2 regions of the Staphylococcus casei genome follow, and region 1 is predicted to be linked to the other one. Evidence: predicted binding sites of a transcription regulator. Region 1 holds the regulator's gene; the other holds the start of a gene.

Region 1 (8,123 bases):
TAAATCATTACAAACTGACTTTACGCCTTTTATCGTTTCATCTACCGCATAAGAATTCATCCTAGGTATAATGGCACCAATCATATTTGTTCTATGTGCTCTTAAACTTTGCGCAAATTGATTAGGTTGATAGTCATTTTCTTGAATGATTTTATCCAATTTTTGCTTTGTTTTTATGCTTACCGACCCGTTATTTAGATATCTAGAAACTGTACTCTTCGATACGCCAGCAATTTTTGCAATATCAGCAATATTTTTCATAGTCTTCTCACTCTCATTAATTTGCTATTGTAAACAGTATTCATTTTATCATATTGCAACCGCTTTAAATACTATTTAAAACAAAAACCAACTTAGATAATTAAGTATATAATCCCTAATTATTGTAAGTTGGTTTGTACATTGTTTTATTCAGCTTTTTGAATCGTAATCGTCCATGAAGCATCGTCTAGTTGTTCATAGTTCGTTATAGGGTAACCTTGTTCTGCTGCCCAGTTTGGTAATGCTTCTGTAGCTTGCGTGCAGTCAAAATCGATTTTTAATTCGTCACCATTATCTAACGTGTTCATTTTCTTCTGAGCTTCAATTAAAGGGAATGGACAAACCATTCCGACTGTTCCTAATTCATATACCATCATGCATTTCCTCCTTCAAAATTAAGTTGTTTGCGTCTGAGAAGATACTGTATTTTTTTCTGTTTGTGATGCACTTTGCGCTTTCTTCATTGGTCTGATAAAAATAAAATAACTCATGAACCATGCGCCTAATATCATAGATGCGAGTGCAATCCAACCTTTCCAAGACATCGTTGCTGTTTCAACTAAGCCATTACCAATTGAACATCCGCCTGCTACTGAAGCACCAAAGCCCATACAAATACCACCAATGACACTATTACGTATCGTTTTCTTATCTGGCAATCTCCATTTAAACTCTCTTGCGCCTCTAGCTGCAATATAAGATCCTAAGAATATCCCAAGCACAAGGAATACGCCCCAGTCTATTAGTTTTGTATCACCTGTCACTAAAAACTGAATTATATTCGCTGATGGCGTCGTTATACCTAATCCATACATTCTACCTGTCGTTTCACTTACAGGCCATGCAAGTAACGCAATTAATCCTACAGCAATGGCTGCAACAAATGGGTGGTATTTTTTTTCAAATAAATAATGACGTACACCTGTGAATTTTTGTTTTAATTTTGGTACTGCAAATTTAGGTTTCGGTTTACGTAACGTTTTGGTTACAAAAATTACTGTAATGATTGTTAATAACGCTACCCATACCCAAGTAGGAATACCCGTCGTTTGTGACATACTTGTATTTACTGTTGTCGGTTTATTCAAACCATTCATTAATGGTAACAGAATACCGAATTTAGTTGCAGCTGAAGTAAATGCGTAAGCTATAAGTGCTAACCAACTTCCGATTAACCCTTCTCCAGCTCTATACCAAGTACCTGTTGCACAGCCACCCGATAAAATAATACCTATACCAAAAATAAATGAACCGATAACCGTACCAATAATTGGATACGTAGATTCTGGAATTTGAACCATTCCAGTAGATGTCAGTATCAGTAAGCCAATACTTTGAACTGTTATTGCAATCAGTAAGGCATAAAACATTTTATTGTTTTTTTGCACATACATATCTCTAAATCCACCTGCTAAACAAAACCTTGTCCTTTGCATAACAAAGCCCAAAAGTGCGCCCACAACAAGACCACTAATTATTAACCAAGTCATTCCATAACCTCTTTCCCGATAAAATCAATAAGATTAATGATATTAGAAATTGTATAAAATTTCAACCTCTATACTCACATACTTCACCAGAAAACGTTGTTTCTAATACTATTACACATTAATCGTGAAAATTAATTACAATAATGAGGCTTTGTAATCCGAGATAACGCATTAAATTGTCAATTTACCTCAAACCTCATCCTATTAGGAATTAAAATCACAAAAATAATAGCTATCACAGTACTAAATGGATTTCTCCCAAAGCTGCCAGAAATTACTGCCCCTAAAATTACCATTAAGGCAAATACATTCAATGCAAAACACTTATAAAAAAGCTAGCTTACTCAATACACAACGCATGATGTCACGTCTTGTATTGATCATAAGCTAGCTTTACTTTACCTATATTATTTATTGCTATAATTTTTCATAAAGAATAATAACGACTGTAATTCAATCCCTAAATCAATATGATGTACTTGAACATCAGATGGCGTTATTACACGACTCGGAGTAAAGTTTAATATACCTTTCACGCCTGCTGCTACTAAAGTGTCTGCCACTTGTTGCGCTACATCTTCAGGTGTGGTCAATATGACAATATCTATATCTTCTCGTGTAAGTATGTCAGTAATCTCATTATATGCACTTACACTGACATTACCTATTTCTGTCCCTATCACTTCATCTCGTATATCAAAAGCTTCCGTTATCGTCATCTCATCATGTATAGAGAAATTATAAGTTAATAATGCTTTCCCTAAATTCCCTACACCTACGATTGCAATCTTAATTTCGTCATTTTCACTTATTTCATTTTTAAAAAAATGTAATAAACTATCTATGTTATAGCCATAGCCTTTTTTGCCAAGCTCACCAAAGTATGAAAAATCACGACGGATAGTTGCAGAATCAATATTTAATCCTTCACTAATAGCTTTTGAATTAACTCTATCAATGCCTTTAGATTTCAATGTATTGACGAATCTATAATACAACGGTAAACGTTTCAATGTGGCACGAGGAATCTTTTCGCTTTGATTAGCCAAGATGTTGTCCCCCTATTTCATTATCTAATACTGAATAATCTTATAATCACTACAACATTATACATTAATGACTAATAAAAATAAACACTGATAGTTTTATCCAAGCCTTGAATACTGTAGAATGATAATGAATAGAGAGGTGCAAATCGGATGATATTATTACAACTTAACGACATATCAAAATCATTCGACGGAGAAGACATTTTTAATAACGTAGATTTCGAAGTTAAAACTGGCGAACGTATAGGCATTGTAGGTCGAAATGGTGCCGGAAAATCTACTTTAATGAAAATTATTGCTGGCGTCGAAGATTATGATACTGGACAAATTTCTAAAATTAAAAATCTTAAATTAGGTTATTTGACCCAGCAAATGACTTTAGATACGAAACAAACTGTTTTTGAAGAAATGTCAAAGCCATTTGAGCATATGAAACAAATGGAAATTGAAATGAAGAAAGAAACAGATTGGTTAGCAGAGCATGCAAATGCATATGATACCGAAGATTACAAATATCATATCGATCGCTATGAATCATTATCTAATCAATTTGAGCAACAAGAAGGTTACCAATATGAAAGTAAAATTAAAACTGTACTACATGGTTTAAACTTTACAGAAGCGGATTTTAATCGCCCTATTAATGATTTTAGCGGAGGGCAAAAAACACGCTTATCACTAGCACAAATGCTACTAAGTGAACCTGATTTATTACTATTGGATGAACCTACTAACCATTTAGATATGGAAACAACACAGTGGCTTGAAGGTTACCTTAACTACTTTAAAGGTGCTATCGTCATTATTAGTCACGACAGATACTTCTTAGATAAAATTGTCAATCAAGTATATGATGTAGCGCTTGGAGATGTGCAACATTATGTAGGTAATTATGGTCAATTTATAGAGCAAAGAGATAAATACTATGAGAAACGCATGCAAGAATATGAAAATCAGCAAGCTGAGATTAAACGTCTCGAAACGTTTGTAGAGAAAAATATTGCTCGTGCTTCGACCACTGGTATGGCTAAAAGTCGACGTAAAATGCTAGAAAAAATTGAACGTGTGAGCAAACCCATGATTGATGCCAAAAGTGCGAACATTCAATTTGATTTCGATCGAAACACAGGCAACGATGTCTTCCATATAAAAAATTTAGAAATCGGTTATGAAACGCCAATAACTAAAGGCATTAATATGGAAATCACTAAGGGCGATCACGTAGCAATTATTGGGCCCAATGGTATAGGTAAATCAACCTTAATCAAAACAATCGCCGGCATACAGGAGAAGTTAAATGGCGAAATTACCAAAGGGGCAAATTTAAAAATAGGCTATTACGATCAAAAGCAAGCTGAATTTAAATCAAATAAAACAATTCTCGATTACCTTTGGGATCAATATCCTACAATGAACGAAAAGGATATTCGCGCTGTTTTAGGGCGATTTTTATTCGTTCAAGAAGATGTTAAAAAAATAATTAATGACTTATCTGGTGGTGAAAAAGCTAGATTACAATTAGCATTACTTATGTTAGAACGCAATAACGTACTCATCTTAGATGAACCTACCAACCACTTAGACATTGATTCAAAAGAAATGTTAGAGCAAGCCTTAGCCCATTTTGAAGGTACAATATTATTCGTTTCGCATGATCGTTACTTTATAAATCAATTAGCCAATAAAATTTTAGATTTAGACCATGATGGTGGCACAATTTATTTAGGTGACTATCAATATTATATTGAAAAATTAGAAGAAAAAGCAGCTATTCAGGCGAAAAAAGAATTAGATAATCCTTCACAGTCAGCTATTGTAGCTCAACAAAGTAATACTTATATTGATCAGAAACAGCAAAAACGTGAGCAAAGACAAATTGAGCGAAAAATAGAGCAATGCGAAGTACAAATTGAAAGTTATGAGCAAGAAATTAGTGACCTCAACGAACAGCTCACTTTACCTGACATTTATTCAAATCCAGATAAAGCAAATGACATAGCAATTAAAAAAGCAACAGCCGAACAGCATTTAGAACAAGTCATGGCCGAATGGGCAGAATTACAAGAAATGTTATCATAACACACATTAAGTGTATCAAAGTGAAAGTAGATTATGCTACTTTCACTTTTTTTATTATATATCCCATCCTTTATTCTATTCACAATGTATTTCCCTTTGTTATGGCTATCCACAGAGTTATCCTAGTTATCCACAGGAAAAATCAAACCTTTTCTTGTTTTTAATTTTCAGAAATCGGAGCATATCCACATAGATAATCACCACTTATCCACACGTTATACACTTTTTGTTGATAAGTACGCATGTTCCCTATTGACTTTTAAACAAACACATCATGTCTTTGTACAAACCGTTATTTGTTCAAATCAAACAATCATGTCATAATTAAAGTATATTGTTTCGCAATATTAAGAAAGGAATGACCTTTTTATGCCCACACTATTATGGTTTTTTATCGCCTTTGTTGTAGCTGCTATTTTAATCACATTAGCATCAAAAATCATAGGTAATAAAAACCTAAAACACAATATTCAAACTTTATGGGATAGTCGAAAACCCTTAGAAAATTTTATACGCCCTTATCACAGATATAGTTATCAATATGATTCATTCAAGCACCAATATGATGCGCACATTCTTTTAGATGATAAAACGTGGTCTGATTTAAATATGGATGCTGTATTGGATAAGATGAATTTTAATTTTACTGCAATTGGTGAAATGAGATTATACGCTACATTAAGACGTATGTTCGAAGTTAAAGATAGTAAACTGATTAGCCATTTCAAAACAGATGTTTCTTTTAGACAGCAGGTTTCTTTTCATTTAGCACAAATAGGCAAAGCAATTTATCCTATGTTTCCTAACCAATTATTGTATGTAAAACGTAATAACTTTTTCATGCTATGTACATACTTACCTTTGATATTTTTAATCACGACCTTTTTTGCACCTAGTGTCGGAATCATATTAACAATTTTTTCGTTAATTTTTAACATGATTTTAAGTGGTTCATTAAAAAAAACATTTGATCAAGATTTAAATTCCTTGTTTTATACATCAACCGTTATTAAGAAGGCCTATGATATACATAATTTAGAACAAGCTCCTAAGTTAAATGTTAACTTCAATCATTTTAAAACAGCACGCAAATTTAGCGGATTATTAGGTCGTATTAATTCTAATGATGAAGCTTTTGTTATTGCTATGCTATTTAAATTAATGTTCATGTTAGATTATCAAATATTTCATTTAATTCAAAAGAGTTTCAAAACATATGATGAAGAAGTTATGGCTTGTTATGAGTACATCTCCAGTATCGATAATCATTATTCCGTCGCATTATGGAGAGAAACGTTAGATCATTATACTGTTCCTGAATGCACACAAGCTGATGTTCTTGATTTTGATGAGCTAACGCATCCTCTCATTTCTGAGGCTATCTCAAATGATTTAAAAATAAAGCATCATATCTTACTCACGGGTTCAAATGCATCAGGTAAATCTACTTTTATGAAAGCAGTTGCGTTAAACCTCGTCTTAGCACAAACTGTAGACACCGTTACAGCATCTCGCTTCACTTATAAACCAGGTCTAGTCTATACTTCAATGGTCAATCAAGATGATATATTATCAGGTGATAGCTATTTTATGACAGAAATCAAATCGATAAGACGTTTATTTGAGCTGCATTCCCAAAGTAAAGTGTATTGCTTTATTGATGAAATTTTTAAAGGTACTAATACAACCGAGCGGATTGCCGCCTCAGAATCGGTACTAAGTTATTTAGACCAACTTTCTGGCTATCGCGTTATCGCGGCTACACACGATATTGAACTATCCACGTTATTAGAAAAAAACTATGAGAATTTTCATTTTAATGAATCCATAGCTGATGATAACATTGTCTTTGACTATAAAATCAAAGTTGGTAAAGCAAATACACGTAATGCGATTGAACTGCTAAGGATTATGGACTTTCCACATCAGATCTATAATCGTGCCAAGTCAAACGTAGACTGATTGCACAAAAAAGCCCCTTTTATTTTGATAAGAGGGGCTTTTTTATATTAATTTATTCAGCGTTAATCATCCAAGTTACGCCAAATGGATCATTAAACATACCATATAGTTTAGACCATTCCGTTTTATCTAATGGCATTGTCGCTTTACATCCACCTTCGATGGCTTTATTAAAAAATGCTACCGCTTTATCTTTATCCGCTTCATTTGTATAATCAAATGTAAAAACTGCAATTGCACCACTATTGTCTATCTTTTTATTATCCATTGTATCACTACAATAAAACGTTTCCCCTAATATTTCAAAAGATGCATGCATCGTAAAATCATCATCTACTTGGTATTCCTTAGGCATATGGTCAAACATCTCATCATCTCCACCCAGACGTTGAATATTCGTTGCACCTAAGTGTTTTTCATAAAAGTTCAAAGCTGACAAGCTATTTTGAAAGTTAAAATATTGAATTGATTTCATCTATAATTCCTCCTTTAAATTTCGTTTATTAGCGCAGTTTTTACTATCTATAATTACAAATTACTTTTTTTAGTTCTACTTATAGCTATACCCTTTTATAGCTTATATAAAAACGTTTCAATAAATTATCCTATTGCCCTTAAAAAATGTCCAAAGTAAAAGGCCACGTTACGATTTATGTAACATGGCCTTTTACTTTGGACCTCAAATACTCGGGTTTATTTACACTGTTCATTAGCATCTATTTAATCGTTACAACACCAGCTTAATCACAATTATATTGAAAAGGATTCAATATCCATGCTGTTAAATCCATTTAATGTCATATCAGCTGTTAAGCCTGCTTGATATAAATAATACCCTGCAGCTCCAATCATTGCAGCATTATCTGTACACAATGCTGGACTTGGTATAGACAATGTAATATTTTGTGAAGCACATGCTTCTACTAGATTTGAACGTAATCCTTTATTACTAGCTACGCCTCCAGCAACAATAAGTTGTTTCACATTATAATGTTTACATGCCGAAATTGATTTCCCTACTAATACTTCTACCACACTGTTTTGAAAACTTGTAGCCACATCCGCATGATTAATCGTTTCGCCTTTTTGACGTAAATTATGCAGTTTATTGATTACTGCACTTTTCAAGCCACTAAAGCTAAAGTCATAACTATCTTTATCGAGCCAAACTCTCGGAAAATGATAACTATCCTGCCCTTCACTTGCTAGACGGTCAACTTGTGGCCCACCTGGATAATTAAGACCAATCGTTCTTGCCACTTTATCATATGCTTCACCTACA
Region 2 (8,123 bases), 320 kb from region 1:
CACAACAACTAGATTTTCCGGAAAAAATAACGCTAAATCATGAAGTATTTGAAGCGGTCATATATAAACAACATCCAGCGTATGAATATATGCAATTGTATAGAGAAAAGTTGCATGACTTTACGTTATTAGAAATTAAGGAACTATATTCAAATACATTTGATTTTAACAAAGATGCACCATTGTATATGACATATAATAAATTCGATACACAGAAAGAAAGGGGGCAACTATTAGCAAAGCTAAAGGTATTATATGAAATGTTTGGATTAAAGATGGTTGATAATGAATTGTCAGATTTTTTACCTTTAATGCTTGAATTTTTACATGTAGCACAATGGCGCGATGACCCCAGAGCAATTGAAAATATAACTTTTGTCATCATGATTATTGAGGATGGATCATTTGCTATAGCTGAGCAGTTGGCACCTAATCAAAATCCATATTATTATCTTATTAAAGCCTTAAGAGCAACTTTAAAAGCATGTATTGAAATTGAACAATCAAATGAGGTGGCACAAAATGCTTAATCAATTTCTGTGGATTATTTTACCGTATATATGTATTATGATTTTTTTCTTAGGGCATGTTGCACGATTCAAATATGATAAGTTTTCATGGACAGCCAAATCAAGTGAATTTATTGAAAAGAAACAATTGAAGTGGGGGAGTATTTTTTTTCATTTAGGAATTATTCCAGTAGCAATGGGGCATTTTGTAGGGTTGATTATTCCAGCATGGTGGCTAGAAGCAATAGGTATTAACGAACATTTATACCATGTTGGAGCTGTATATATAGGAAGTATATTTGGTATAATGACATTAATAGGTATGATTTTATTAACTGCACGTCGCATAACTATAAAAAATATTAGAAGATTAAGTTCAACGCTAGATATTGTTGTTAATGCTCTAATACTACTCATTGTATTTATGGGGTGTTATGCAACTTTGGTAACCAACATTTTAAGTCCCGCATTCGATTATAGAGAAACAATTTCGGTATGGTTTAGAGGTTTATTTGTTTTTTCTCCAAATGCACAGTTAATGGAAGAAGTACCATTTGCATTTAAAATACATGTTCTTTTAGGTTTTGTTGTATTGGCATTGTGGCCGTTTACACGACTTGTCCACGTATGGAGTGTACCGCTAACTTATGCTAATCGAAGCTATATTATATACCGAAAACATAAAGTTTGAATGGAGGAATTGTATTGAATTCACTTCCAAGAAATATAAATTTAAATTACCAGTTAATCTTGGATACAATTCGCAAAGAGGAAGATTTTGATTTTGCTGCTTTAGCTTTTTATGAGAAAGAGAGTCGCGTATCGCCGATTAAATGGCAATATGTTTCTGGAAATTTAAATGACCGTTATAAACTTATTGTTTTAAGAAAAGGTAAAGGGTTAGCAGGAAATGTAATGAAAACTGGGAAACGAATGGTAATTGAAACAGTTGACCAAACGCATATTAATGTCGAAAAGCATAAATACCCGATTGTCTTACATGAATCACTGACGGCAATGATTGCTATGCCTTTATGGTATGAACAATACGTATATGGTGTGCTACTTTTAGGTCAAAGAAATAATAAACCTTTACCTAAAGCCTATGCCACGACATCAATAATTAAAAAATTTGGTGTTTTTAATGAAGAAGGTTAGGTGATTTATGGTGCAAATTAAAAAAATAGATAATATTAATCAATTGTTATATCAATACTTTAATCATACAAGTGAGATGATTGTATTTGTAGACCGAGATGGTAGGGTCATTGCAATGAATCAAGCAGCCAATGATATTATCTCTGAAGACAATGATTATCAAGGTATGACCCATGCGATATGTAGAAGGTGTGAAGGTTATACTAATGAATTTGATTTTCAATCATGCCAAAATTGTTTTCTAGAAGCAGAAGAAATTGGGAATACGAGTTTTCAAGTGTTTATGAAAACAAAAAAGGGAACCATTGAACCATTTACAGCCACTTACCAAACGATATATACTATCAATGGTGTTAAAGCATTCACATTACAAAATGTAGCCCCTCAAATTGAACGTCATGATAAGATGTTTCAGCGTAAAATGATGCAAAAAACAATCTTTGCTCAAGAAAATGAGCGAAAGCGTATTTCAAGAGAATTACATGATAGTGTAATTCAAGAAATGTTAAATGTAGATGTAGAGTTAAGGTTATTAAAATACCAACAAAGTATGCAATCCATAGTAGATGATTCCATTCGTATAGAAGGATTAATGTCTAAGCTTATAGACGAAATAAGAAATCTAGCTGTTGAATTAAGGCCATCTTCATTAGATGATTTGGGATTAGATGCAGCATTCAAAACATTCTTTAAACAAGCAGAAGAAAATTACGGCATTTATATCGAATTTCATTCGAATATAGTAACGCGTAGATTTGATAATGAGATTGAAACTGTTGTTTATCGTATAGTACAAGAAGCTGTTTTCAATGCGATTAAATATGCCGAAGTAGGTGAAATTAACGTCGATTTAAATGTGAATAATGATAAATTGATTGCTGAAATTATTGATAGAGGTAAAGGTTTTAATCAATTTGAACAACCCAAAGGTACAGGGTTAGGTCTCTATGGTATGAATGAGCGTGCCGAATTGGTAAATGCAGTAGTCAATATCGATACTCAAATTGGGAGAGGGACAATTGTGACATTAGAAGTTCCATTATAAAAATAAGGAGATTTTATTTTGAGAATAGTGATTGCAGATGATCATGCAGTTGTACGAACTGGGTTTTCTATGATTTTGAATTATCAAGAAGATATGGAGGTCGTAGGAACTGCAGCCGACGGGGTTGAAGCATATCAAAAAGTGATGACGCATAAGCCAGATGTGTTAATTATGGATTTAAGTATGCCACCAGGTGAGTCAGGGTTAATAGCAACAAGTAAAATAGCTGAAAGTTTTCCAGAAACAAAAATACTTATTTTGACAATGTATGATGATGAAGAATATCTATTTCATGTTTTGCGTAATGGTGCAAAAGGATATATATTAAAAAATGCACCTGATGAGCAGCTTTTATTAGCTATTAGAACAGTATATCAAGGTGAAACCTATGTTGATATGAAACTGACGACTTCATTAGTCAATGAATTTGTAAATGGTTCGTCACAAGATATAAATATAAGCAATGATCCATTTAAAATTTTATCTAAAAGAGAAATTGAAATTTTGCCTCTAGTTGCCAAAGGATATGGCAATAAAGAAATAGCTGAGAAATTATTTGTATCAGTGAAGACAGTAGAAGCGCATAAGACACACATCATGCAAAAATTAGAATTAAAATCTAAGCCTGAATTAGTTGAATATGCCATGAAGAAAAAGTTGATTGATTTCTAACAAAATAGTTTATAAATTTTAAAAATGCTAGTTAAATTTTGTATTACTTGAAGGATGAGTAATTAAAGTTTGGCTAGCATTTTTTGTAATATAGGGAAATTTCAAAGGCGGTTAGGGGATGTTCCTTATGTTATTTTTTTCACAAAGATTTTAAAATAAATGTGTAGCCAATATACTGCACATGAAAATTTTTGACTCATACATGACACCAAAACTATTTTTATAAGTATAAATAGTTGCTTACACAATGATTTAGAAATGTGCAGAATATTGGTTGGAAATACAAATTTACATATAATGAAGGTGAAATGAATGGATAAATCTCGTGGTAGTTTTCAACTCACATTACAATCTTTAAGTTTAGTGGTTGGGTTTATGGCATGGAGTATTATTTCTCCACTTATGCCCTATATTTCACAGGATGTAAATCTCAGTGGCAATCAGCAGTCTGTGATTTTAGCAATTCCAGTTATATTAGGTTCAATATTAAGGGTGCCTTTTGGCTATCTAACAAATATCATTGGGGCTAAATGGGTATTTTTCTATAGTTTTGTTATTTTGCTATTCCCGATATATTTTTTGAGTATGGCTCAAACGCCTATGACGTTGATGATCTCTGGCTTTTTCCTAGGTGTAGGAGGGGCGGTATTTTCCGTTGGTGTAACATCCATACCTAAATATTTTCCTAAAGAAAAAGTGGGATTAGCAAATGGTTTATATGGGATGGGGAATATTGGTACCGCAATTTCATCATTTCTAGCACCTTCTATAGCAGGTATTATTGGATGGCAAACTACGGTTAGAAGTTACTTAATAGTCATAGCGTTGTTTGCAATAATTATGTTCTTATTCGGTGATGTTAAAGAACAAAAAGTTAAAATACCATTAGTAAAACAATCTAAAATATTATTTAAAGATATTAAATTATATTATTTAAGTCTATGGTATTTTATTACATTTGGTGCTTTTGTAGCATTTGGCTTATTCTTACCTAATTATTTAGTTAATAATTTTGGTGTTAGTGAAGTTGATGCCGGTTTAAGATCAGGTGTGTTTATTGCTTTAGCAACAATTTTAAGACCTTTAGGCGGCGTTTTAGGAGACAAATTTAATGCAGTAATTATGCTCATGGTAGATTTTATCTTTATGATTATAGGTGCCACAATATTAGGTTTATCAAACGATATGCTATCTTTTACAATTGGTTGTTTACTTATCAGTGTTTGTGCAGGAGCAGGTAATGGTTTAGTATTCAAACTCGTTCCATATTACTTCGGAAAAGAAGCTGGCGTTGCAAATGGTATTGTTTCTATGATGGGGGGGCTTGGTGGATTTTTCCCTCCAATTATTATTTCATACATAACTGTGTTGACTGGTACAAGTCATTTGGCATTCATTCTATTAGCAATATTAGGATTAGTCGCACTTACAACTATGTATCGAATATTAAAAAGTGAACGATTAACGCACTAATAAAAAAACCTAGATGAGTTGTCATTGGACTCATCTAGGTTTTTTATTTTATGAAACAGTTTTACAAACTTACTATTATTGCAGAACTGCTGGTTTATTTAATCGATTTGAATATTTGTTTTTGATTCGTCGATAACTGTTTTCTTAGGTAATATCACATTGAGTACACCTTTATCATAAGCAGCTTTAATTGCGTTTTCATCTACATTGTTAAATGTAAACTGACGTTTTACATCATTAACGCTACGTTCTTGATGAATCACTTGACCGTTGTCATCTTCTGATTTATTTTCAGTTGTTTGTTTACCTTCGATTGTGAGTAGATTATTCTCAAATTCTAAAGTAATATTTTCTTTTTCAAATCCTGGCAGTTCAGCTTCAACGACATATTGATCATCTAACTCTTTTACATCTGTTTTAATAGAAGTGTTACCAGGAAATTGTTCGAAAAATTGACGGCCAAAGTCTTTGAATAAGTCGCTAGGATTCACATCAAATAATGGATTGTTAAAAGGTTTTTTTTCAAAAGTCATAATACATTTCTCCTTTATAGTTATTTTTAAATAAATTTAATCGATAATAATGTGTTTTTTATATTGTTTTTTAGGAAGATTAACAGTTAACATACCATCAGTCATTGATGCTGAAATGTTTGTATCATTAACATTTTTGAATATGAATTTTCTGCTAACTTCACTTGTGTTTCGCTCTTTAATTATATAGGATGATGTCTCTTCATTTGTAGTATTAACGTTTGATGCTGTTATTGTTAAAGTATTTTCATTATATTCAATAGAAATGTCTTCTTTATTAAATCCAGGGAGTTCAGCTTTCACAAAGTATTGATCTTCATCTTGATAAACATCTACTTTAAAATCTTGGCGTTCTGGTAACAAACTATCAAATAAATCGTTTGGAAGATTGCGAGTGCTAGTATTTTGTATCATCTTAAACACCTCTCCTTTAACTTTATAATCATATTATAAGACATTAGTCAAAGAAAGTCAAAGTCAAAGCTTGTATACAAAAAATTTAAATGTGCTGTAATTGAATAGGGGTATAACAATAGGCATTGCTAAAATAGAAGCGGTGTGACGGAAGTGAATAATTAAGAAAGGTTATAAAAAAGAGGCAATAAAAAGTTGAAGAATGGCTGCAATGATTACAAATCCTTACTTTTAAATTACCTCGTATATAGTTAGATATCTTTAGAAAAATTCTTGTTAACGAAATGTTGTAATGTCTCTTTTAAGTGAATAGCTTCATCAAGATCCATGTTAAATTCGCTAAAAACTTTTCTTGAAACTTTTGAGAGTGGTTCTCGTACTTCTACACCTTTATCAGTAAGCGTGATTTGTAAATTACGCTCATCATCTAATTCACGTGTTCGAGTGACATAGCCCTTTTTCTCAAGTTTTTTTAATAAAGGTGTCAGTGTACCTGAGTCTAGAAAAACACGTTCACCAAGTGTTTTAATATTAATCTTGTCATCTGCTTTGATTGCGAGTAAGACAATATAACCTGTGTATGTTAAATCAAACTCTTTTAAATAGGAAGTATACTTTTTAATTATTTCTTTAGAAGAAACATAAAAAAGAAAGCAAAGTTGTCGTTCGAGATAGCTATCTTTTTCCTCCATTTAATCACCCCTTTTGAAAGTTAACCTTATTATGAACAATGGTCATTGTCAAGGAACGGTTGTGCGCCTCTTATGGAATATTTTTATACTATTAATAATGCATTCCATAGCGGTACATATAAAAAGGTGCAATAAACTCATAATGCACAAGATAATTGTTATAAATAAAAGGTCATATAAAGTATTATAACTATGATTAAAACGGGGGATGAGCCATTTTCATATGATTACTTTAAGTTTAAAAATGGTGTCAGCTCAAAAAATGGCAAAGCATATAATATAAGGAGATTTTGTTACAGAAATGTTATATCTCTTTATAAATTAATTATAATCAGTCATACTAATAACATTATGATTGAAAATAAGTATGAATATTTAAGTGGATAAAATCATTCGTATTTATTGTCAAAAGGACTTATTTTAATATAGGAAGATATTGCTTCAACTAAAGGAGAATTAAGATGAAGACATTTTTTAAAATTTTTGGGTTACTCGTTTTATCACTTATCATTGCTATTGTATTTTTCTTTAGCTTAAGAACGTATCAAGGTCATAAAAATTTGGAACTTGTTGACCATTATATGAAAGAACAAAATTTGACTGAACAAATAAAATCCGAAAAAACATTATATAGTGGTAAAAAAGGATTGTATTATAAAGAGGTTAAATTTAAAGATGATTCAAGCCTAACGTATGTCGTTCAACCTGTCAGTACATATAAAGGTATTGTTGTTCAAGGCTTTGATTCAGAAACGAAGAAAAATGTTAAAGATGCAAAGCACAATGCGTTTAAAAAGGACTATAAACCTAAAGATTAACGCGTTTTAATTATCATGAAAGAGGATTTAATATATAAAAGCACCTACAATAAGTTGTAGGTGCTTTTATACTTTGTCGGTGTTATTATGCATTTTCTGTAGCAGATCATCCAAATAATCTCTTGGTGAATTTTAAAATTGAATCTATGCTTGTAAAAGCGTCGCAAGTAATAGGAATAATTGTTATTATAATTCAAAACTAAGACTAAGTATAACTTCATTTAAAGTATTGAGGGAATTTATTAATAACGTTTTTGAAACACTGTTTATCCTATAGATTATTTGAGTATTAAGTTAAGAATGATATAAATATTCAACAAAACTCAAGCGACACAAGGATCATTAAACATCATATTGATGGTATGTTACTCAAATACAATAAATTGGAAAAGAGTAGTGATAACTCGTGTTGAAATAATGGGGATAAAAGGAAGATGAATAGGCGTGTAACGGCTGTTACTGTAGTTATAAGAAGACTTTAAAGTGAGACACAAAAAGCTTTATGTTACTTATATATACGGTTAAAGGGTTAAATGTAAATTTAAGGTAAAAAAATAACTTTTTTGTATAAAATTTTTATATCTAAAGAAATTATAATTTGATATAATTAAGCAATGTCAGAAGAAGGGGAGAAACATCATGGCAATTTTTAGAAGAATTAGTTTGCCGATGCAAGTTATTATCGCATTGGTGTTAGGTGTGATTGTAGGGTTATTACTCTACGGGCACGATGAACTCGTTAATTATATTCAACCGTTTGGCGATATCTTCTTGAATTTAATAAAAATGATCGTTATACCAGTTGTTTT

What was found. Region 1 encodes Rex, which represses fermentation and respiration genes when NADH is low (regulators of the CRP and FNR family bind a similar motif). Its sites were predicted from a motif close to TTGTGAAATATTTCACAA; they were not measured.
Region 2: the regulator Rex is predicted to act here: its motif matches at 3,512-3,529, upstream of QMO72_RS02745 (nitrate/nitrite transporter).

The regions. Positions count from the first base shown of each region.
Region 1 covers NZ_CP125718.1:945,482-953,604, reverse strand. Annotated here, with positions in the region: gene QMO72_RS04430 (LacI family DNA-binding transcriptional regulator) at 1-261, opposite strand, end outside; gene QMO72_RS04425 (sulfurtransferase TusA family protein) at 408-635, opposite strand; gene QMO72_RS04420 (YeeE/YedE family protein) at 657-1,751, opposite strand; gene QMO72_RS04415 (redox-sensing transcriptional repressor Rex) at 2,159-2,800, opposite strand; gene abc-f (ribosomal protection-like ABC-F family protein) at 2,951-4,879, shown strand; gene QMO72_RS04405 (MutS-related protein) at 5,249-6,841, shown strand; gene QMO72_RS04400 (VOC family protein) at 6,894-7,316, opposite strand; gene tsaD (tRNA (adenosine(37)-N6)-threonylcarbamoyltransferase complex transferase subunit TsaD) at 7,592-8,123, opposite strand, start outside.
Region 2 covers NZ_CP125718.1:621,073-629,195, forward strand. Annotated here, with positions in the region: gene narJ (nitrate reductase molybdenum cofactor assembly chaperone) at 1-530, shown strand, start outside; gene narI (respiratory nitrate reductase subunit gamma) at 523-1,200, shown strand; gene nreA (nitrate respiration regulation accessory nitrate sensor NreA) at 1,215-1,667, shown strand; gene QMO72_RS02735 (sensor histidine kinase) at 1,675-2,712, shown strand; gene nreC (nitrate respiration regulation response regulator NreC) at 2,731-3,384, shown strand; gene QMO72_RS02745 (nitrate/nitrite transporter) at 3,697-4,857, shown strand; gene QMO72_RS02750 (Hsp20/alpha crystallin family protein) at 4,956-5,390, opposite strand; gene QMO72_RS02755 (Hsp20 family protein) at 5,427-5,804, opposite strand; gene QMO72_RS02760 (MarR family winged helix-turn-helix transcriptional regulator) at 6,056-6,496, opposite strand; gene QMO72_RS02765 (DUF3139 domain-containing protein) at 6,958-7,314, shown strand; gene QMO72_RS02770 (cation:dicarboxylate symporter family transporter) at 7,954-8,123, shown strand, end outside.